Regions from separate parts of the Neorhizobium phenanthreniclasticum genome, predicted to be linked through region 3. Evidence: predicted binding sites of a transcription regulator. Region 3 holds the regulator's gene; each other region holds the start of a gene.
The links. The regulator LexA, encoded in region 3, represses DNA repair genes until DNA is damaged. The targets are predictions, from matches to a motif close to TGTTCNNNNTGTGTTCNG.
Positions count from the first base shown of each region.

Region 1: ABK249_RS06010 (ATP-dependent helicase) is a predicted target of LexA. The motif match lies at 3,973-3,990, and genes of this name have one in related genera.
Region 2: recA (recombinase RecA) is a predicted target of LexA. The motif match lies at 2,588-2,605, and genes of this name have one in related genera.
Region 4: ABK249_RS03640 (YifB family Mg chelatase-like AAA ATPase) is a predicted target of LexA. The motif match lies at 3,976-3,993, and genes of this name have one in related genera.

Region 1 is NZ_JBEAAL010000002.1:377,540-383,372, forward strand. Features, by position in the region: gene ABK249_RS05990 (DUF1328 domain-containing protein) at 1-76, opposite strand, end outside; gene ABK249_RS05995 (ABC transporter ATP-binding protein) at 137-1,171, opposite strand; gene ABK249_RS06000 (ABC transporter permease) at 1,168-2,736, opposite strand; gene ABK249_RS06005 (iron ABC transporter substrate-binding protein) at 2,833-3,849, opposite strand; gene ABK249_RS06010 (ATP-dependent helicase) at 4,009-5,833, shown strand, end outside.
Region 2 is NZ_JBEAAL010000023.1:98,161-103,993, reverse strand. Features, by position in the region: gene alaS (alanine--tRNA ligase) at 1-1,258, opposite strand, end outside; gene recA (recombinase RecA) at 1,440-2,528, opposite strand; gene cckA (cell cycle histidine kinase CckA) at 2,774-5,380, opposite strand; gene ABK249_RS24485 (flagellar biosynthetic protein FliO) at 5,634-5,833, shown strand, end outside.
Region 3 is NZ_JBEAAL010000020.1:121,919-127,751, forward strand. Features, by position in the region: gene ABK249_RS23225 (ComEC/Rec2 family competence protein) at 1-1,826, shown strand, start outside; gene lexA (transcriptional repressor LexA) at 1,807-2,529, opposite strand; gene ABK249_RS23235 (VOC family protein) at 2,729-3,601, shown strand; gene kdsA (3-deoxy-8-phosphooctulonate synthase) at 3,606-4,454, shown strand; gene eno (phosphopyruvate hydratase) at 4,574-5,833, shown strand, end outside.
Region 4 is NZ_JBEAAL010000001.1:736,487-742,319, reverse strand. Features, by position in the region: gene ugpA (sn-glycerol-3-phosphate ABC transporter permease UgpA) at 1-205, shown strand, start outside; gene ugpE (sn-glycerol-3-phosphate ABC transporter permease UgpE) at 215-1,063, shown strand; gene ABK249_RS03655 (sn-glycerol-3-phosphate import ATP-binding protein UgpC) at 1,066-2,166, shown strand; gene ABK249_RS03650 (cupin domain-containing protein) at 2,272-2,775, shown strand; gene gshB (glutathione synthase) at 2,850-3,800, shown strand; gene ABK249_RS03640 (YifB family Mg chelatase-like AAA ATPase) at 4,075-5,610, shown strand; gene cysK (cysteine synthase A) at 5,721-5,833, opposite strand, start outside.

The DNA.
Region 1 (5,833 bases), on a different contig from region 3:
CCGCCGAGATGCCGGAAAAACCGAGAAAACCGGAGATCAGCGAGATGACGAGGAAGATGAGAGCCCATTTCAGCATGGAACTTGTTCCTTCTTGTTGATGGCCGCATAACGTGAAGGAAGGTTCCAGGGTTCCCGGCTATCGAAAAACGTGCGCTGTCCCCGAGACACCGATCATCACCCGATCCCCGGGAAAAAGCGCCTCGCGGCTCGGAATGTCGAGGCGGAAGGAAAACGCTTCTGCGCCACCGAGCGTGATCCGAACATCCGAGGTCGCTCCGCAGAAATTGATCTCCGCTATCGTGCCCGGGGCTCCTTCGCCACTCGCATGCGTCACCGAAATCTGCTCCGGCCGAAGCATGATCTCGGCCTTGCCCCGATAGGCCGTATCGTCGACCGGCAGGAGGCCCAGCGGACTTTCCGCGCGGCCTTCGCCGATCACCGCCGGCAGCACGATCGCCTCGCCGAGGAAGGCGGCGGTCACCGGATCGACCGGCTTCGAATAGACCTCGCGCGGAGTGCCCACCTGCGCGAACTTCCCGGCCCGCATCACCGCCACCTGGTCGGCGAAGGCGAGCGCCTCACCCTGGTCGTGGGTGACGAGCAGCGTGGTGATGCCGGCCGCCGTCAGCACTTCCGTCACCGCCTTGCGGGTGGCGGCGCGAAGTCCCGTGTCGAGCGCCGAGAACGGTTCGTCGAGCAGCATCAGCCTCGGCTTGCGGGCAAGCGCGCGGGCGAGCGCCACGCGCTGCTGCTGGCCGCCGGAAAGCTGGTCCGGCCGACGGGAAAGCATGGCACGGTCAAGGCCCACCATGCCCATCAGTTCCGCCGCCTTCGCCTCCTTGACGGCCCGCTCCGCGTTCAGTCCGAAGCCGATGTTTTGCGCTACCGTGAGATGCGGGAAGAGGCAGCCGTCCTGCGCTACGATGCCGATGCCGCGCTTGTGCGCCGGCACCTGGGCCGAACCGTCCGCCATCAGTTGCCCGCCGAACACGATCATGCCTTCGTCCGGCTGGTCGAAGCCGGCGACGAGGCGCAGCAGCGTGGTCTTGCCGCAACCGGACGGTCCGACGATCGCCGTGCGGCTGCCGGCCGCGACCGAAAGATCGATGCCGTCGAGCGCGGCCACCATGCCGTATCGTTTGCGCAGGGAATTGAGTTGGAGAAGCGTCATCGCCCGGCGATCTTCTTGGACTGGTAGTGGAGAAGCCATATGAGCGGCATGGAAAAGATGACCATCAGCAGAGCATAGGGGGCAGCACCGGCATAGTCGATCTCGCCCGTCAGTGCAAAGAAGGCCATGGCGAGCGTGCGTGTGCCGTTCGGCGCCAGCATCTGCGTCGCCGTCAGTTCGTTGATGATACCGAGCGAGGCGAGCGCCACGCCTGCGGCGGCGCCAGGGGCAGCGAGCCTGACCGTCGTCGACCAGAGCGCATTGCCGGGCGAGCGGCCGAGACTGGCGGCCGCCTGCTCCAGCTCCACGGGCACCTGGGCGATGCTCGCCCTCAGGCTCACCAGCGCCCGCGGCAGGAACATCACGACATACGCGAGCACGATGGTCGCCACCGTCTGGTAGAGCGGCAGCATGACGCGCACGGTGACGGTAACGAGTGCCAGCGCCACGACGACGCCGGGCATGGAACTCGCGAGATAGTAGCAGCCTTCGAGGAAGCGGGTCGCACGGGTCGGCCGGCGCACCGAAAGCCAGGCGATCGGCACGGCCGCAGCGGTCGTCGCAAGCCCGCCGATCAGGCAGATGGCGAGCGTCTGGATGAGCGAAAGCCCGACCTCGTCCATCCGCCAGATGCTTGAGCCCCCGGCGATCAGCCAGCGGCCGATGGTCAGAGCCGGAATGCCGAGCGAAAAGGCAGCGACCGTCAGCGGCAGCAGCAGGCAGGGATATTTCCACTTGCCCAGCCGGATGATCTTCAGTTGGCGCGCGACGCCGGGCCCGAGCCGCGCATAACGGCGGGAACCGCGAAGGCCCGCTTCCAGGCCGAGCAGCACGAAACAGCAGAGAACCAGCACCAGCGCCAGCATATGTGCGGCAGTGCCGTTATAGGTCGACTGGAACTGGTCTATGATCGCCGTCGTAAACGTGTCGAAGCGGATCATCGCGAAAAGCCCGTATTCGGCGAGCAGGTGCAGGCCGATCAAAAGCATGCCGCCGCAAAGCGCCAGCCGAAGCTGCGGCAGCACCACGCGCCGGAAAACGGCAAAAGGCGCCAGCCCCAGCGAGGCCGCCTGATCCTCCAGCGCCGGATCGAGCAGGCGGAAGGCAGCAGCGAGCGGCAGGTAGAGAAAGGGGAAATAGGCGACGACCGAGATCGCCACCCCGGCAAAAAGCCCGTGAAGGCTCGGCCACATGCCGATCCAGGCGTAGGAATGCACGAAGGCGGGCACGGCAAGCGGTGCCACCGCGAGCCAGGACCATAGACGTGCGCCCGGCAGGTCGCTGCGTTCGGTCAGCCAGGCAAGCGACACAGCAACCACGATACAGATCGGAACAGTGAAGAAAATCAGGAGGATGGTGTTGACCATCAATTCACCGACCCGGCCGCGGAAGATGAGCAGCGCGGCCGTTTCCCAACCGGTGACGGCGGTTGCCCACAGCACGAAACCGAGCGGCAGGAGCGCCATCACCGCCACCGCGACCGCGATGGTCAATGTCCAGGACGAGGCCGCCGGCATGCGGCGGCGCGGTGCGACTGGAACACTGGTGTCAGTGATGGAACTCATGGAAGACCCGAAAAACATGAGACATCGCAGGTAAGCCCTGCGATGTCTCCATGCAACACTTATTGCTGAGTATTAGAGCAAACTTATTGCCGCATCTCAGAGGAGGCCGGCCGCCGTCATCATATCGGTCACCTTGGCATTGTTGAGTGTCGAGGGCTCCACCTTCGGCGCCCGCAATTCGTCGAGCGGCACGAGCGCCTTGTTGGACGCTTCACCCTTGCCGACCGCGTATTCGAAGGACGTGCCGTCACGCAACACCGCCTGGCCGCCCTTGCCTGTCACCCATTTGAGGAAGGCCTGCGCCTGTTCCTTGTGCTTGGATGAGGCAAGGATGCCGCCGCCGGAGATGGAGACGAATGCACCCGGATCCTGGTTCCTGAAATAATGCAGCGCGACGTTCTTCGAGTTTTCACCGGTCTTCGCCTGGTCGCCGAAATAGTAATAGTGGTAGATCAGCGCGCCCTCGGTCTGGCCGGCATTGACGGCCCTCATCGCGGTGGAATTGCCGCGATAGGCGGTGAAGTTCTCCTTCATGCCCTTGAGCCAGTCCGCCGTCGCCTCCTTGCCCTTGAGCTGCAGCAGCGCGCCGACGATCGCCTGGAAATCGGCGCCCGAGGGAGATGCGGCCCAGCGGCCCTTCCATTCGGGCTTGGCGAGATCGAGCATGGATTTCGGCAATTTGTCTTCGGAAAGTTTCGTCTTGTCATAGGCAAAGACGGTGGAGCGGGCGGCAATGCCGATCCAGTGGCCGTCCGCCGGGCGGAACTGTTCCGGAACCTGCTCGAGCGTCGCCAGATCGACCGGAGCGAAAAGCCCCTTGCCGTCGACCAGCGCCATGGCCGGCGAATTTTCGGTGAGGAACACGTCGGCCGGCGAATTGGCGCCTTCCTGGACGATCTGGTTGGCGAATTCGAGGTCCGAGCCGTTGCGCACGGTCACCGCGATGCCGGTCTCCTCTGTGAAGGCTTCGACCCATTCCTTCGTCAGCCCCTCGTGCTGGGCATTGTAGATGGTGATGCTGTCGGCCACCTGCGCCGAAGCAGGTGTCGAAAGCGCGATGACGGAGAGGGCAAACGCCGCAGCGCCGGCAAAGAGGGGGGAAGAAGTTTTCAAGGTCGCCTCCAAGCGAGAACTTACGCGGGCTGTCATAGCGAAACACGAGAACAGCGGTCAAGTTAAGGCGCATTCCCAAATATGTGAATGAGGGCGAGGCCAGGCGAATCAGCTATGGCTAATTCGAACGCAACGGGAACGAGCCCGCCGGAAGCAGGAATGCCAGCAGTCGCCTATCTGGAAAAATTGAATGACGCGCAGCGGCGTGCGGTGGAGCATGGATCGGACGTGCCGAAGGGCGGGCCGGCAGGCCCCCTGCTCGTCATCGCCGGCGCGGGCTCCGGCAAGACCAACACGCTCGCCCACCGGGTCGCGCATTTGATCGTTTCCGGCGCCGATCCGCGCCGCATCCTGCTGATGACCTTTTCCCGCCGCGCCGCATCAGAAATGGGCCGCCGCGTCGAGCGCATCTGTTCGCAGGTGCTTGGACCCAATGCCGGCATCATGACCGATGCGCTCGCCTGGGCCGGCACCTTCCACGGCATCGGGGCAAGGCTCCTTCGCATGTATGCCGAACAGATCGGCCTCGATCCGGATTTCACCATCCACGATCGGGAGGATTCCGCCGACCTGATGAATCTCACGCGCCACGAACTCGGCTTCTCGAAGACGGAAAGCCGTTTCCCGACCAAGGGCACCTGTCTGGCGATCTATTCCCGCGCGGTCAATTCGGAGACACCACTGGACGAGGTGCTGAAGGCGCACTTCCCCTGGTGCTCCGCCTGGGAAAAACAGCTTCGGGAACTCTTCGCATCTTACGTCGAGGCCAAGCAGGCCCAGAACGTCCTCGATTACGACGATCTCCTGCTCTACTGGGCGCAGATGATGAGCGAACCGGCGCTGGCGGAAGATGTCGGCGGCCGCTTCGATCACGTGCTGGTCGACGAATACCAGGACACCAACCGGCTGCAGTCGTCGATCCTGATGGCGATGAAACCCGGCGGCCGAGGTTTGACCGTCGTCGGCGACGACGCCCAGTCGATCTATTCCTTCCGGGCAGCGACGATCCGCAACATCCTCGATTTCCCCGGCTCCTTCGATCCGCCCGCCGATATCGTCACCCTCGACCGCAACTACCGTTCGACCAATACCATCCTCGCCGCCGCCAACGGCGTCATCGAGCTTGCCCGCGAGCGCTTCACCAAGAACCTCTGGACCGAACGGCAATCGGAGGAGCGCCCGCGCCTCGTTGCCGTCCGAGACGAGACCGAACAGGCGAACTACATCGTCGAGAAGATCCTCGAAAACCGCGAAACCGGCATGACCTTGAAACAGCAGGCCGTGCTTTTCCGCGCCTCGCATCATTCCGGTCCGCTGGAGGTGGAACTTACCCGCCGCAACATCCCCTTCGTGAAGTTCGGCGGCCTGAAGTTCCTGGACAGCGCCCATGTGAAGGACATGCTGGCGACGCTGCGCTTCGCCCAGAATCCGCGCGACCGCGTCGCCGGCTTCCGCCTGATGCAGCTCATCCCCGGCATCGGCCCGCAGACGGCGGGAAAGATCCTCGACGCCATCGCCGCCGATCCCGAGCCGCTCGCGGCTTTGCAGGAAATCCCCGCCCCGCCGCGTTCGGGCGCCGACTGGCCGGCCTTCGTCGACATGCTGGCCTCCCTGAAACAGGGCACTGCCGGCTGGCCTTCGGAGATCGGCCTTGCCCGGCTGTGGTACGAGCCGCATCTCGACCGCGTCCACGAGGATGCCGAAACCCGCAAGGCCGACCTTTTGCAGCTCGAGCAGATCGCCGGCGGTTATACGTCGCGCGAACGTTTCCTGACCGAGCTGACGCTCGACCCGCCGGATGCGACCAGTGCCGAATCCGGCACGCCCCTGCTCGACGAGGACTATCTCATCCTCTCGACCATCCATTCCGCCAAGGGCCAGGAATGGCGCTCGGTTTTCCTCTTGAACTGTGTCGACGGTTGCATTCCCTCCGACCTCGGCGTCGGCTCGACGGCCGAAATCGAGGAGGAGCGCCGGCTCCTCT
Region 2 (5,833 bases), on a different contig from region 3:
CGGTAAATCCTGAAATGTCGACACCGATTTCACGGGCGCGCAGCGCATCCTGGGTCAAGTCGAGCGGAAAGCCGTAGGTGTCGTAGAGCTTGAAGGCTGTTTCACCGTCGAGCATATCGCCCTTGTGAAGCGTGCTCGTTGCGTCGGACAGCAGCGAGAGGCCGCGTTCCAGCGTCTTGCGGAAGCGGGTCTCCTCGAGTTTCAACGTTTCGGAAATCAGGGCCTCGGCGCGCACCAGCTCCGGATAGGCGCGGCCCATCTGCTGGACGAGCGCCGGCAACAGTTTCCAAAGCAGCGGCTCCTTGGCGCCAAGCAACTCGGCATGACGCATGGCGCGGCGCATGATGCGGCGAAGCACATAACCGCGTCCTTCGTTGGACGGAAGCACGCCATCGGCGATCAGGAAAGCGGTGGACCGCAAGTGGTCGGCAATCACGCGATGGCTCGCGCGACGCTCGCCTTCCGCCTTGACGCCGGTTGCCTCCTCGGAGGCCGAAACCAGTGCGCGGAACAGGTCGATATCATAGTTGTCATGCTGCCCCTGCAAAACGGCCGCAACGCGCTCCAGACCCATGCCGGTGTCGATCGAAGGACGCGGCAGGTCGATGCGCTCCTCCTTCGTAACCTGCTCATATTGCATGAAGACGAGGTTCCAGATCTCGATGAAACGGTCGCCATCCTCCTCCGGCGAACCGGGAGGGCCGCCCCAGATATGCTCGCCATGGTCGTAGAAGATTTCCGAGCATGGACCGCAGGGGCCGGTATCGCCCATCGCCCAAAAATTGTCGCTGGTCGGGATGCGGATGATCTTCTCGTCGGCCAAGCCGGCGATCTTCTTCCACAGGCTGAAAGCATCGTCGTCCGTATGGTAGACGGTCACCAGAAGACGGTTGCGGTCAAGGCCGAATTCCTTGGTGATCAGGTTCCAGGCAAGCTCGATCGCACGCTCCTTGAAATAGTCGCCGAAGGAGAAATTGCCGAGCATTTCGAAGAAGGTATGGTGGCGTGCCGTATAGCCGACATTGTCGAGGTCGTTATGCTTGCCGCCGGCCCGCACGCATTTCTGTGCGGTCGCGGCCGTCGAATAAGAACGGGTCTCCAGACCGGTGAAGACGTTCTTGAACTGCACCATCCCGGCATTGGTGAACATCAGCGTCGGATCGTTGCGCGGCACCAGCGGACTGGAAGCCACGACTTCGTGTCCGTTCTTTCGGAAATAGTCGAGAAAGGTCGACCGAATTTCATTCACGCCGCTCATGCTACGCCCTTCTTCACCGCCGGATGCGGTCCGTTATTTGAAAACCAGAGGCTTGTATCGTCCGCACCCCCAACTGTCCAGCCGCACACCGCTCAACCAAACGAGAAACCGGCCGCGCATCTTTCGATTCGCGGCCGGCTATAAAGTAACCGAGGAGAAGCTCCAAACGCGACGGAACCGCCTACATTTCGGCGGCTTCGCCGCCGTCGTCCGCGTCGGGACCGCCATTCTGGAGGAAACGATCGGCGATGAGACCGGCATTCTGGCGAAGCGACATTTCGATCTCGCGGGCAAGTTCGGGATTGTCGCGCAGGAACGTCTTGGCGTTCTCGCGGCCCTGGCCGAGACGCTGGCTGTTATAGGAGAACCACGCACCGGACTTTTCGACGATGCCGGCCTTCACACCGAGATCGACGAGTTCGCCGGTCTTGGATACGCCCTCGCCATACATGATGTCGAATTCCACCTGCTTGAAGGGAGGCGCCATCTTGTTCTTGACGACCTTGACGCGAGTCTGGTTGCCGACCACTTCCTCGCGTTCCTTGACCTGTCCGATGCGACGGATGTCGAGGCGAACCGAGGCATAGAATTTCAGCGCATTGCCGCCGGTCGTGGTTTCCGGCGAACCGAACATGACACCGATCTTCATGCGGATCTGGTTGATGAAGATGACCATGCAGTTGGAGCGCGAGATCGAGGCCGTCAGTTTGCGCAGCGCCTGACTCATCAGTCGCGCCTGCAAGCCCGGAAGGCTGTCGCCCATCTCGCCCTCGATTTCAGCACGCGGCGTCAGCGCCGCAACCGAATCGACGACGAGAACATCGACGGCACCGGAGCGCACCAGCGTATCGGTGATCTCGAGCGCCTGCTCGCCGGTATCGGGCTGGGAGATCAGGAGATTCTGGAGATCGACCCCGAGCTTGCGGGCATAGACCGGATCGAGTGCATGTTCGGCGTCGACAAAGGCGCAGATGCCGCCCTTCTTCTGGGATTCGGCGATCGTCTGCAGTGCGAGCGTCGTCTTGCCTGAGCTTTCAGGGCCATAGATCTCGACGATACGGCCCTTCGGCAGACCACCGATACCAAGCGCGATATCGAGGCTTAGAGAGCCGGTCGAAACCGTCTCGATCTCGACGATGTTCTCGTTCGAGCCGAGCTTCATGATCGATCCCTTACCGAAGGATCGTTCGATCTGCGACAGTGCCGCCTCCAGCGCCTTGCTCTTGTCCACGCCTTTATCCTCTACGAGCCGCAAAGTATTCTGTGCCATATGATCCCACCTTTAGGTTATTGCCACCGCGCAAGCAATGAAGCAGCCGATAAAGATGATGTACATGTTTTGTTCTCATTTGACAAGCGCCAATCAACTGCTTGACTGCAAATCGTTATTTCCATTCCGTTCTCAAGATGTTCACGTATTCTGGCATGTGGAAAATTCATCAAGGAAAACAAGACATCGCCACATCCAGCGGACGAATCGCAGCGTTTCGAAATTTTTAGAAACCGGCCCGCTTCTCAGTTCGAATCAAGCATCTCCCGGACCGCGACAGCGAGCTGCTTCAGCGAAAACGGCTTTGGCAGGAAGCCGAACTTGGCGTCAGCCGGCAGGTTACGGGCAAAGGCATCTTCCGCATAGCCGGAAACGAAGATGAACTTCAGGTCCGGATAGGATTTGCGCAGCTCGGTAAGCAGCGTGGGCCCGTCCATTTCCGGCATGACGACATCGGAAACGACGATATCGACCTTGCCCTGAAGTTCCTCCATGATCTCCAGCGCCTCGGTGCCGGAACCCGCTTCGTGAACGGTATAACCGCGCGTTTCCAGCATGCGCTTGCCGCCGCGACGGACTGCTTCCTCGTCCTCGACCAACAGCACGACTGCGGACTTGCCTGTCAGATCGAGGTCTTCCGCGGGCGTCACCGAGACGACCGGTGGCGGGGCGGCCTGACCGGCCGGGGCATTGGTGGCAGCCCCCGGAGCGACCGCGACTGCCGCCTCGGGCACGTGGCGGGGCAGGAAGATGCGGAAACTCGTGCCGCGGCCGACTTCCGACTCCGGATAGATGTAGCCGCCGGATTGCTTGACGATCCCATAAACCATGGAGAGGCCGAGGCCGGTACCCTTGCCCACTTCCTTGGTGGTGAAGAAGGGTTCGAAAATCTTGTCCATGATTTCGGAGGGAATACCGGTGCCGGTATCGGAGACCTCCACCATCACGAAATCTTCCGAAGGCAGGTCCGCCTGATGAAAACCCGCGGCTTCCTCCGCGGAGACGTTGCGGGTCTTGATCAGGATCGTGCCGCCCTGAGGCATGGCATCGCGGGCATTGACGCAGAGATTGATCAACACCTGTTCGAACTGCGAGAGATCGGTGCGCACCGGCCAAAGATCGCGGCCGTAGTCCACTTCGAGCTTCACATTCGTGCCGGAGATCAATCGATCCACCAGCATGCGCAGATCGCCGACGACATCTGTGAGGTTCAGCACGACCGGCCGCATGGTCTGCTTGCGCGAGAAGGCAAGCAACTGGCGCACCAGCACAGCCGCGCGGTTGGCGTTCCTCTTGATCTCCATGAGGTCCGCGAAACTCGCATCGGAAGGACGCGCCTGCAAAAGCAGGTGATCGGATGAAAGCAGGATTGCGGTGAGTACGTTGTTGAAGTCATGCGCGATGCCGCCCGCAAGCGTACCGACCGCATTGAGCTTCTGTGTCTGCGCCATCTGGGTCTCGAGCGCCTTCTGCTCGGTCGTTTCGACCGCATAGACGATCGCCGCTTCTTCAGGCGCCTCGTCGCTCTCGTCGATCACGGCATTCACGTAGAAGCGCATATAACGGTTTTCGTCAGCAGGATGGCGCGAATCAATGGGTGCAATGTCACCCTGCCGGTCCTTTGCGGCGGCAAGCGCCTGCATGAGCTGCTGGCGGGAATTTTCATGCACGATGCGGTCGAGATCCGCGCCGGTCTCGACGTCGTCGCGCGATACCACGCCGGCGAACAGTTTCAGGAACGGTGCGTTGATGCGCAGGATCCTGCCTTCGCCGTCGACGGAAGCGATCGCCATCGGCGTGTTGTTGAAGAAGCGCGTGAAGCGCATCGCCGAGGCCGACTGATCTCCCTCGCCGCCCTTCGGCCGCGTCAATACGATCGTGCGGCTTTCACCCGGCGCACCGTCGCGGGTGGCGCTGACACTGTGCACCAGGCGCACGGGCAGGCTTTGGCCGTTGGTACGGCGCAGGTCGAGATCGAGCGTTTCGGTCCGCTGCAGCCCAGGGGCCGCCTGCACCGACTGAATGAGCGCCATGCCCTCGCCCGCCACAAGGTCCGAAATCGTCATCGAACGCGGCATGAATTTGGTCAGATCAATGCCGAGCCATTCGGCGAGCGTGGCATTGAGATAGAAGATCTCGCCCTTCTTTCCGGCAGAAAAGAAGCCCGCCGGAGCATGGTCGAGATAGTCGATTGCATTCTGCAGTTCCCGGAAGAAGCGCTCCTGGTCCTCACGTTCGGAGGTGATGTCGGTAATCTGCCAGATATCGAGCTGGCCCTTGCCGGCCGGCCCGAGCAGCCGCGCCTTCAGACGATACCAATGGGCACCCGAGCCGTTGCCGGTGACGCGGCCAAGAGGCTGCAGAAGCCGGAACTCCTCGTGACCCTCACGCCCCTCACGGAGCGCCGTGGTCAGCCGGTAGAGCGCCTCGGTCGATTCACGGGTCTTGGAAAGCAGTGCTTCCAGGGATTGCACATTGCTTGCCTTGGTCGCGCCGGTCATCCGGCCATAGGCGGCGTTGGCATAGAGAATGCGACCCTTCGGATCGGTGATCAGAATTCCGTCGGGATGGCTGGCGAGGAACCCGCGTGCCAGCTCGTCGGATCGCGATTGCGGCATGACTTCGACAAGGCCGATAAGCGAGGAAACCAGGAAAAAAATGCCGACCATGGCGAGGATGCCGAGCAGTCCGAGCACCACCTCGTTGGCGAGCGCATGCTGGAACAGCACGAAGCCGGCGGCCACCCCGCAAAGCACGAGAGCCAGAAGAACGATCCGGATGATGGTGCCGCCGCGTGTCCCGCGCTCCACCAGAGGCGCCTCGTAGTTGCCGCCTTGCTGCAACTTCGTCATCAATTCCTCGCATTTCGGCCGGCGCCGCGGCCATGGACATCCGCAGGAAGAAATCCCCGCGATTCCTTCTTAGCAAGTTGCAGGTGAAGCAAAAAGCTCCGCAAGGCCACAAAACCCGGGACAGTTCGCAGGTGCGACCTATCTTTACCATTTCATCCCGCTTTTCCGGGATGGGACAACGACAGCGGACGGCTTGCCTAGGCATAAAAAAAGTCGTCTTTTACGGCAGCGTTCATATGAGGAGTGGCAAAAAATGTTGGAAGATCTGTTGAGCGCCTACGGTAGCCGCCTCGTGATCGCAGTCCTCGGTGTCGGCATTGCGCTTCTTCTGCTCGTTGTCGCGCTGTGGATGATCCGCGGCCGCAATGGGCCCTCGCCCTTCGTGCGCGGCGGGAAGAACCGCCAGCCGCGGCTGCAGGTACTGGATGCCGCCGCCGTCGACGCACGCAGGCG
Region 3 (5,833 bases):
GCGGCCGGGTACGCATATCGCCGCCTTCGGGGCCTGCGCTGCCGGGGCTTAACGATTTCGCCTTCTCTTCTTATTTCGATGGTATCGGCGCCGTCGGTTTTTTCTATGGAGTGCCGAATAAGGAGGCAGGCCCGGCGTTGCCGCGAGCCTGGATTGCAGAATTCGAAAGCGGGCTTTTTGATCTGCGCAGCGCCATTGCAAGCCATATTCGCGAAACGGTGCCGGGCGATGCGGGCGCCTTCGCAGCCGCGATCGTGACCGACGAACGCCGGGCTATTTCCAAGGAGACCACCGAGGCGCTCCGGCTTTCCGGACTTGCCCATATCGTCGCGATCTCCGGGCTGAACATGGCGCTTGCCGCCGGCATCTTCTTTGTCGGCGTCCGCACTGTCCTTTCGTTTTTTCCCGGGTTTGCCCAGGCCTATCCGGTGAAGAAGATCGCTGCCGCCGGCGCGCTCGTGATGGCGACCGCCTATTACCTGATTTCCGGCTTCGGTGTTTCGGCCGAGCGGGCGTATATCATGATGGCGGTCATGCTTGTCGCAGTCTTCTTCGACCGACCGTCGATCAGCTTGCGCAACGTGGCGCTTTCGGCCCTGATCATTATCGCCGTTTCGCCCTCGGAAATCCTGGGGCCCAGCTTCCAGATGTCCTTTGCGGCTACCGCAGCGCTGGTCGCCGGTTATGCGCTCTGGAAAAATCGATCGAAAAAGCACGATCCGGAACCGCTGCAAATTCGTCACCCTGTGGTGACGCCGGTACTGGCTTCCTGGAAATTCATTGCGGGCATTCTTGCCACGACCCTGATCGGCAGCACGTCGACGGCGATCTTTTCGGTCGAGCATTTCCATCGGATTGCGACCTACGGCGGCCTGGCGGCAAACCTCGCCGCCATGCCGATCATTTCTTTCGTGGTCATGCCGGCCGGACTGGTCGGCATGCTGCTCGTACCGTTCGGGCTCGATGCGCCTTTCCTGAAGCTCATGGGTCTCGGCCTGGAAGCGGTGATCTCCATAGCAAGACATGTCGCGGCCTGGGGCGGCGACGCCGGTATCGGTCGTCAGCATCCCTGGTTCCTGCCTGTCTCCACGGCCGGTTTTCTTCTGCTGACCCTTTTGAGAAGCAGGCTTCGGCTGGTCGGCATTCCGCTCGTTGCCGCCGCATTGCTGTTCTCCTGGCACGAACGATCGAAGCCCCTGCCGGATATTCTAGTTGCCGAGGACGGAACGATGATTGCCGTGATAGGCAGGGAAGGTATTGCCACCAACCGCACCCGTCCGCCCGATTTCATCTACGGCCAGTGGAAACGGGCACTTCTCCTGGGCGATCCCATAAAACCGGACGTGTCATCAGCAAGAGATAAACCGCCCGATGGGAAGCCTGAGGAGCGCCGCGAGCTGACGCAGGCCGAAATCGAGACGGCGCGGTCCCGCATCAGGCAGGTGCCTGCCGGTCATTTCGTATGCGAGCCGCGTGTCTTCTGCGGGGTGAAAACTTCCGGGGGCACCAACATAGCCTCCGTCGAAGACAGCCGTTATGCCGGTGCGGCCTGCGATGCCGCCCATATCATCATCGCGCCGCGCGCCCGTTTCGATCACTGCCGCTCCGGCGCATTGATGATCAACGGCAATGCTTTGCGAAAGACTGGTGCGCTCGAAATTTCCCTGCACGGCGCAGCCGACATCCGGCAATGGACTATTCGCCCCGCCATGGCCGGCCATGACCGCCCCTGGAGCAGGCATCGCCACTATGACTGGCGGAACAAGATGTTCGCCTCGGCGCTCCCGGAACCGCTTCGGCAATTGATCAATGGTAACGGCGGATGAGGCCGACCAGCTTGCCCTGGACCTTTACCCGGTCGGGCGGGAATATCCGGGTTTCGTAGGCCGGGTTCGCGGCTTCCAGCGCGATCGAGGCGCCACGGCGGCGGAAGCGCTTCAGCGTCGCTTCCTCCTCGTCCACCAGCGCTACGATGATGTCTCCCGGATTGGCGGTGTTGCTGTTGCGGATGATCACCGTGTCGCCGTCCAGGATGCCGGCCTCGATCATCGAATCACCCTTGACTTCCAGCGCGTAATGTTCGCCGGAACCAAGCATCTCGGCGGGCACTGCGATATCATGCGTGTTGTTCTGGATCGCCGAGATGGGCACGCCGGCGGCGATGCGGCCCATGACGGGAACCGTGGTGGCGTTGGAGAGATCGTCGTTGGCTGCGGGCTTGGCCGGAGCGGCAGCGACCGGCTGCGGCTTGCCGAGGCTGCCCTCGATAACACTCGGCGAGAAGCCGCGGCGTGGCTGCAGGCTCGACTGATAGGCTTCCGGCAGCTTGATGACTTCAAGGGCACGTGCCCGGTTCGGCAGGCGGCGGATGAAGCCGCGCTCCTCCAGTGCGGTGATCAGCCGGTGGATGCCGGACTTCGACGCGAGGTCGAGCGCGTCCTTCATTTCGTCGAAGGAGGGCGGCACGCCGGATTCCTTCATGCGTTCGTGAATGAACAGAAGCAATTCCTGCTGTTTGCGCGTGAGCATATTTGGCACCTTGAGAGTCGGAAACAAATCAAGAACATACACTATATGTTCCATATGTGTTCCGCAAGTCCCTAAATTTTCGTGAAGTATGATGATTTTTCTTCATGGATGTCTGCAACATATCTCTTTCGACACCACTTGCTCGAAGCCGATCCGCTGCCAATGTAGTGCTGCGATTCCGGATTCTGGGGGCTCTCGCGTGAATGCTAGACTAATCGATCATCTCGTTCTGCCGGTGGCGGACCTTGCCGTCGCGCGTTCGCGACTGGCAGAACTCGGATTTACAGTTGCGCCGGAGGCCTTTCATCCTTTCGGCACGGCCAATGCCTGCGTGTTTTTCTCGGATGGGGCCTATCTGGAGCCGCTGGCGATCGCCAACCGGCGTCAGGCGACAGCCGCGGCCAAGCGCGGCAATGTCTTCACCGCCCGGGATCTCGACTTCCGCAAGGCGCGTAACAGTCAGGGCTTTTCGGCCCTCGCGGTTGCCACGGGCGATGCGGCAGCCGATCACGCGCGTTTCAGGCTGCGCGGGATTTCCGCGGGCGATATCCTGGAATTCTCCCGCGGCGTGAAGATGCCGGACGGTTCCGAGACTGAGGCAAGCTTCCGGCTGGCCTTTGCGGGAGACGAGCATGCGCCGGATTTCTTCTTGTTCTCTGCACAGCGGATCAATCCGCTGCCGGCCGATCGAGGCGAACTGGAACGCCATTCCAATACGGTGACCGGCTTGAGCGAGATCGTTCTTTCGGCCGCATCGCCCGACGATTTTGCGCCCCTGCTCGAAGAGGTGCTGCTTGCGAAAGCCGGGATCGAAGCTGCGGCCGTGGAGCTTGTCGCTTCGAACACGCGCATCCGCGTCATGCAGGATCAAGATCTCGAATCGGAATTCGCCCTTGCGCCGTTGCCGAATGCCGAAGGTCTGCGCGGCCGGGCGATCATCTTCAAGACTGCCGATCTTGCCGTGACAGAGATCATCCTTGCTGCTAATGACGTCGCATTCGTCCGTCGGGAGGGCCGTGTGCTGGTCCAGGCGGCGCCCGGCCAGGGTGTGTTGTTCGGTTTCGAGGAATAGTCTCATGGAAGTCTCCGCCAATCCGCGCGTCTCCGTCGGCGAAGGGCACGGCAAGGTCGTCTTCGCACAGGATGCCCGCCTGTCGCTGATCGCCGGCCCGTGCCAGATGGAAAGCCGCGACCACGCCTTCATGATGGCGGGTGCGCTGAAGGAGCTTTGCGACAAGCTCGGCATCGGGCTCGTCTACAAATCATCCTTCGACAAGGCGAACCGCACGTCGATTTCCGGCAGGCGCGGCATCGGGCTCGAAAGCGCCATGGAAATCTTCGCCGATCTGAAGAAGGAATTCGGCTTCCCGGTTCTCACCGACATTCACACGGAAGAGCAGTGCGCCATCGTCGCACAGACGGTGGACGTGCTGCAGATCCCGGCCTTCCTTTGCCGCCAGACGGACTTGCTTGTCGCTGCGGCGAAAACCGGCCGCGTCATCAATGTCAAGAAGGGCCAGTTCCTGGCACCCTGGGACATGAAGAACGTGTTGGCCAAGTTCACCCAGAGCGGCAATCCGAATGTGCTGCTCTGCGAACGCGGCGTCTCTTTCGGTTACAACACATTGGTGTCCGACATGCGCTCGCTGCCGATTATGGCGGCGATGGGCGCTCCGGTCGTCTTCGACGCGACGCATTCGGTCCAGCAGCCGGGTGGACAGGGCGGCTCCACCGGCGGCCAGCGCGAATTCGTCGAGACGCTGGCGCGGGCGGCCGTTGCCGTCGGTGTCGCCGGCCTCTTCATCGAGACCCACGAGGACCCGGACAATGCTCCGTCTGACGGTCCGAACATGGTGCATCTCAAAGACATGCCTCGGCTGCTGGAAAAGCTGCTTGCCCTCGATGCGGTCGCAAAGGCTGCCTGAAGCGCCTGCCTGAAAAAGCGCGAAAAGCGGCTGCATTGTAATTTTCGTGTCACTGACTGTGGGACATGTTCAGTGACCCGAACCGTATAGATCCGACGTCCAAGCCCAGGGAGAGTCTTTTGACCGCCATCACCGATATCATCGCCCGTGAAATCCTCGACAGCCGCGGTAATCCGACGGTTGAAGTGGACGTTTATCTGGAAGACGGTTCTTTTGGCCGTGCAGCTGTTCCGTCCGGCGCGTCGACCGGCGCGCACGAGGCGGTCGAACTGCGTGACGGCGGCAAGCGTTACGGCGGCAAGGGCGTCGAAAAGGCTGTCGAGGCGGTCAACACCGAGATCTTCGATGCGATCGGTGGTTTCGATGCCGAAAGCCAGATCCACATCGACAAGACGATGATCGCGCTCGACGGCACGCCGAACAAGTCGCACCTCGGCGCCAATGCCATCCTCGGTGTGTCGCTCGCCGTCGCCAAGGCCGCCGCCGAATCCGCCGGCCTGCCGCTCTACCGCTACGTGGGCGGTCCGAACGCGCATGTCCTCCCCGTTCCGATGATGAACATCATCAACGGCGGCGCCCATGCCGACAACCCGATCGACTTCCAGGAATTCATGATCATGCCGGTCGGCGCCGATACGCTGCGTGACGCGGTGCGCATGGGTTCGGAAATCTTCCATGTCCTCAAGAAGGAACTCGCCGCCCAGGGGCATAACACCAATGTCGGCGACGAGGGCGGTTTCGCTCCGGGCCTGAAGAGCGCCCCGGAAGCCCTCGATTTCATCATGAAGTCGGTCGAGAAGGCCGGCTACAAGCCGGGCGACGACGTCTGCCTGGCGCTCGACTGCGCCTCGACGGAGTTCTTCAAGGACGGCAAATACGTGATGGAAGGCGAAGGCCGCACGCTGGAATCCGGCGCCATGGCCGATTACCTCGCCGAGCTCGTCGGCAAGTATCCGATCATTTCGATCGAGGACGGCATGGCGGAGGACGACTGGGACGGCTGGAAGGCGCTCACCGACAAGATCGGCGCCACGTGCCAGCTCGTCGGCGACGACCTCTTCGTCACCAATTCCGCGCGTCTGCGCGACGGCATCCGCATGGGTGTCGCAAACTCCATCCTCGTCAAGGTCAACCAGATCGGTTCGCTTTCGGAAACGCTCGATGCCGTCGAGACCGCCCACAAGGCGCGCTACACGGCTGTCATGTCGCACCGTTCGGGCGAGACGGAGGATTCCACCATCGCCGACCTCGCGGTCGCCACCAATTGCGGACAGATCAAGACCGGCTCGCTGTCGCGCTCCGACCGCCTTGCCAAGTACAACCAGCTCATCCGCATCGAGGAAATGCTGGGTCCGCAGGCGGCTTATGCCGGCCGCGGC
Region 4 (5,833 bases), on a different contig from region 3:
GTTCGAGACGTTCGGCACGATCGACGGTTCCACAGGCGGAGGTCCGGCGGGTGCGACCAATACGCTGGTCTACAAGGTCTATGCGGACGGCTTCCTCGGGCTCAACATCGGTTCGTCTGCGGCCCAGTCCGTCATCCTGATGCTGATTGTCATAGCTTTGACCGCCGTCCAGTTCCGCTGGGTCGAGCGGCGTGTCCAGTATTAGGAGGCGCAAATGGTTGAAAACCGCCCGTTCCTGACGTTCCTCACCCATTTCGTTCTGATCCTGGGTGTCATTGTCGTCGTCTTTCCGGTTTATCTTGCCTTCATCGCTTCGACCCAGGGGCCTTCGGACTTCCTGTCCGGCGTCGTGCCGCTTCTTCCCGGCTCGCACCTGATGGAAAACTACGGTCAGATGTTGACGGGAGGCATGTCTCGCGCCGGGGCGCCGCCGCTGTGGATCCTGCTCGGCAATTCGTTGCTGATGGCAATCATCATCGCGGTAGGAAAGATCACCATCTCGATCATATCGGCCTATGCGATCGTTTATTTCCGGTTTCCTTTTCGGTTATTGGCATTCTGGCTGATCTTCATCACTCTCATGCTGCCGGTTGAGGTCCGCATCGTGCCGACGTTCAAGGTCGTGGCGGATCTTGGAATGTTGAATTCCTATGCCGGTCTCACCATTCCTCTCATTGCGTCAGCCACCGCGACGTTCCTTTTCCGGCAGTTCTTCCTGACCATCCCGGACGAATTGATGGAGGCCGCACGCGTGGATGGTTCAGGCCCGATGAAATTCTTTCGGGACATCCTGCTTCCGCTCAGCCGCACGAATATCGCAGCGCTTTTCGTGGTACTCTTTATCTACGGCTGGATTCAGTATCTGTGGCCGCTGCTGATCACGAATGACAGCCGCTACTATACGATCGTCATGGCGATCAAGCGCTTGGCAGCCGTTGCCGATAGCGATCCTCAGTGGAATCTCGTGATGGCGGCGATGATACTCGCCATGCTGCCGCCTGTCCTCGTCGTCATCCTTATGCAGCGCCTGTTCGTAAAAGGCCTTGTCGAAACGGAGAAATAACAATGGCTTCCATCGATGTTGAAAATGTCGGCAAGGTCTATTCCGGAGGCGTGCGCGCCGTCACCGACATCAAGCTGAACATCGCCGATGGCGAATTCATCGTGCTAGTCGGCCCGTCGGGTTGCGGCAAGTCCACGCTTCTGCGCATGGTTGCCGGGCTCGAGACGATTTCCGAAGGCGAGGTGAAGATCGGCTCCAAGGTCGTCAACAATGTCGAACCGGCCGACCGCGACATCGCGATGGTGTTCCAGAACTATGCGCTCTACCCGCATATGACGGTCTACAACAACCTCGCCTATGGCCTGAAGAACCGTGGTACGCCGAAGTCCGAGATCGATACTCGTGTCGCCGAGGCTGCCCGCATGCTGGAGATCACCCAGTATCTCGACCGCAAGCCGCGTGCGCTCTCCGGCGGCCAGCGCCAGCGCGTCGCCATGGGCCGCGCCATCGTTCGCAAGCCGGCGGCCTTCCTCTTCGACGAGCCGCTCTCCAACCTCGATGCCAAGCTGCGCGTTTCCATGCGCGGCGAGATCAAGCGCCTCCAGCGCCGCCTCGGCACCACCTCGATCTATGTGACCCATGATCAGCTGGAAGCGATGACGCTTGCTGATCGCCTCGTTGTGCTGAATGGAGGCAGGATCGAGCAGATCGGTGCGCCGCTGGAAGTCTATCATGCGCCGGCGTCCACTTTCGTGGCGAGCTTCATCGGCTCCCCGGCCATGAACCTCGTCAAGGGCGAGTTGCATGGCGACAGGCTGGCGATCGGCCCGTCGGTGATCGGCCTCAACGGCTTCGCGCCCGCCTCCGGTCCCGTTACGGTCGGGGTCCGCGCCGAGGATATGCGGGTTGCACGCGAGGATGAGGAAGCGTTGCCGTTCCGCCTGGAATATACGGAAGAACTGGGCTCGCAGCGTCTCATTCACGGCGCCGTGGGCGACCAGCAGGTTACCGTCGCCGTCTCGCCCGAGACCGAGCTCGCGCCCGAGATGCGCATTGCAGTCGATGCGAGGCGTCTGCACTTCTTTGCCGCGGATACCGGCAGGCGCCTTCCGGGCAAAGTTCCGGCCGAGGCGAAATTCGCGCCGGCCGAGCCGGTGGCCTGATCGGTCCTGAAATCGGGCCGATCGCTAAAATTGTAGCGTCGGTCTGAACGACCAGCTTACGCTTTGCGGCTAATGTCCCGCGGACCTGACAGCCAAGGGGGCAACATGAGCTGGCAAATCCTGGCGGCGGCCGCGACGGCCATCGCCGTCCGATACAAGTCCTATGCGCCGGAACCGTCGACGGCAAAACCCTTCATCGGTGCCTGCCCGGATTCTCTGGAGATGGCGCCGCTTCCGATCGAGCCGAGCTGGGTGATTGCCGGCAATCCGCAGGCGCGGGCCGCTTCCCACTCGAAGGCTGAGGACGAATGCGCGGCGACCGGCGTGTGGGATTGCACGGCGGGCACCTTCCGCTGGTTCTTCGGCTGGGACGAGACGGTGGTCATCCTCGAAGGCGAGGTGCATGTGACCGCGGAGGATGGCACACAGCGCGTTCTCCGTGCCGGCGACGTCGTCTATTTCAAGGGCGGCACCTGGGCGACCTGGCACATTGACAACTATGTCAGGAAGATCGCCTTCCTGCGCAAGCCGTTTCCCGCGCCGCTCGCATTTCTCTACCGCCTGCGCAACATGCTGCGTCCCAGGGGCCAGGTCGGCCTCGCCGGCTGATGGTCGCTTTGACCGGTTGCCTTTGAGTGTCCGCCGTCCTACATCAGGCGGGCACTTTTTGAGGGGCTGAAGTCATGGCGAGAATCCGCAAAGTCGCATTTCAGATGGACCATATCTCCGGCATCAATATCGCCGGTGATTCCACCTTTGCCATGGCGCTCGAGGCGCAGGCCCGCGGCTATGAGCTTTTTCATTATACGCCCGACCGGCTGAGCATGCGTGATGGCAAGGTCTTCGCCGCCGTAGAGCCGCTTTCGGTGCGTGACATCAAGGGCGACCACTTCACGCTTGGCGACAGGCAGCGTATCGATCTCTCCGCCATGGACGTCATCCATCTGCGCCAGGACCCGCCCTTCGACATGGGTTATATCACCTCGACGCATCTGCTCGAGCGCATTCACCCGAAGACACTCGTCGTGAACGACCCCGCCTGGGTGCGCAATTCGCCGGAAAAGATCTTCGTCACGGAATTTGCGGATCTGATGCCGGCGACGCTGATTTCCCGCGATGTTGCCGAGATTGCGCGCTTCCGCGAAGAAATGGGCGACATCATCCTGAAGCCGCTCTACGGCAACGGCGGGGCCGGCGTCTTCCATTCCGCCCGAGACGATCGCAATTTCTCCTCGCTTTTGGAAATGTTCAACCAGATGTATCGCGGCGAGCCCTTCATCGCCCAGGCTTATCTGCCCGCAGTGCGCAAGGGCGACAAGCGCATCCTGTTGATTGACGGCAAGCCGGTCGGGGCGATCAATCGCGTGCCGGCCGAGCACGACAGCCGTTCCAACATGCATGTCGGCGGCCGCGCGGAACCCGTCGAGATCACCGCGCGGGAAGAGGAAATCTGTGCCCGCATCGGTCCGGCGCTGCGCGAGCGCGGCTTCCTTTTTGTCGGCATCGATGTGATCGGCGATTACATGACCGAGATCAACGTCACGTCCCCGACCGGCATCCGCGAGGTGAAGAAGTTCGGCGGCGCCGATGTCGCAAGCCTTCTTTGGGATGCAATCGAAGAAAAACGCGGCTGATAAAGCAATTCCGGAAAAGGCGAGGCTTCGCTCATTCGAAATTGCACAAAAAGAAGGCGGCCTCATGATTTCGTGAAGGTTGAGCCGCCGCCGTTTCGGATCCGGATCGTCTTTGTTCCGTCAATACAACTGGCTGCAACCTCGTTGCAGCGGCGGCGCGAAATTGTTCGTCTAATGTTCTTGTTTTATTCCTTGTTCCATGCCAGATTGCAATCGCTGGCGCGGAAGGCGTGTAATCGCTGGTGCTTCAGTCAGGGCTTGGGGGCAAGTTGAAATGGTTGCACGCGTCAGTACGGTTGCATTCCAGGGGATCGAGGGCGTTCCGGTCGACGTCCAGGTGATGGTCGGTCCGGGCAAGATGAACATGCATATCGTCGGTCTGCCGGACAAGGCGGTGGCTGAAAGCCGGGAACGGGTGCAGGCGGCGCTGCATGCATCCGGGCTTGCCATGCCGCCCAAGAAGGTGACGGTCAACCTTGCGCCGGCCGACCTTCCGAAGGAAGGATCGCATTTCGATCTGCCTATTGCATTGGGGCTGATGGCGGCGCTGGGCGCGATACCTGCGGATGCGCTGGCCGATTACGTGGTGATCGGCGAGCTCAACCTCGACGGAACTCTGGCGCCGGTGACCGGCGCCCTGCCGGCGGCGATCGGTGCCAACGCGATGGGAAAAGGCCTGATCTGCCCGGCCGATAGCGGTGCGGAAGCGGCCTGGGCGGGCGCGGATATCGATATCGTCGCGCCGCGCAGCCTGATTGCGCTTGCCAATCATTTCCGCGGCACCCAGGTGATCTCCCGACCGCAGCCGGCGATCCGGGCGATGCCGGCCAATCTCCCCGATCTCGCCGATATCAAGGGGCAGGAAAGCGCCAAGCGGGCGCTGGAAGTGGCGGCGGCCGGCGGACACAATCTCCTGATGGCAGGCCCGCCCGGCTCCGGGAAATCCATGCTCGCGGCGCGGCTTCCCTCCATCCTTCCGCCGCTGTCCGCTGCCGAGCTTCTGGAAGTCTCGATGATCCATTCGATCGCCGGCCAGCTCTCCGGCGGCAAGCTGTCGGATCGCCGTCCCTATCGCACGCCGCATCATTCGGCCACCATGGCGGCGCTGGTCGGAGGCGGCCTGCGCGCCAGACCGGGGGAGGCGTCTCTTGCCCATCACGGCATACTTTTCCTCGACGAGTTCCCGGAGTTTTCGCCCCAGGCGCTCGATGCACTGCGTCAGCCGCTCGAAACCGGGGAATGCATCATCGCGCGTGCCAACCACCGGGTTTCCTATCCGGCGAGCATACAGCTCGTTGCCGCCATGAACCCGTGCCGCTGCGGCATGGCGGGTGAGCCCGGCCATACCTGTGCGCGCGGCCCGCGTTGCGCCGCCGATTACCAGGCGCGAATTTCCGGTCCCTTGATGGACCGTATCGATATCCGGATCGACGTGCCGGCGGTATCAGCCGCTGACCTGATCCGCCCGATGTCGGCGGAAAGGAGTGCGGATGTGGCAAAGCGGGTCGCCGCGGCTCGCGAAAGACAGCAGGAACGTTTCGCGGGCGCCGGTTGTCCGGGCATCCTCACCAATGCCCGCTGCTCGACATCACTGATCGAGAAGTTCGCCGAGCCGGACCCGAACGGATTGCAGTTGCTCCGGGATGCTGCCGAAAAGCTCAAATTTTCCGCCCGCGGCTACCACCGCGTGCTCAAGGTGGCGCGCACTCTGGCCGATCTCGACAACAAGGATACGGTGGGCCGCATCCATCTCGCCGAAGCGATCTCCTATCGCATGGCTGGCGAACGGCTCACGAATGCGGCGGCGTGATTGCTGTAGTGAGCAGTGATTAGTCGGTGGTGAATAGTGCTTTCATCGAGTTTATGTGCTGCGATCTGCCGCGACACTACTCACTACTCACTACTCACTATTCGCTCGTTTCACCCACCCAGCCCTTCGAACAGTGCCGTCGAGAGATAACGTTCGGCGAAGGAGGGGATGATCACGACGATGTTCTTGCCGGCATTTTCAGGCCGGCTGCCGACTTCGATGG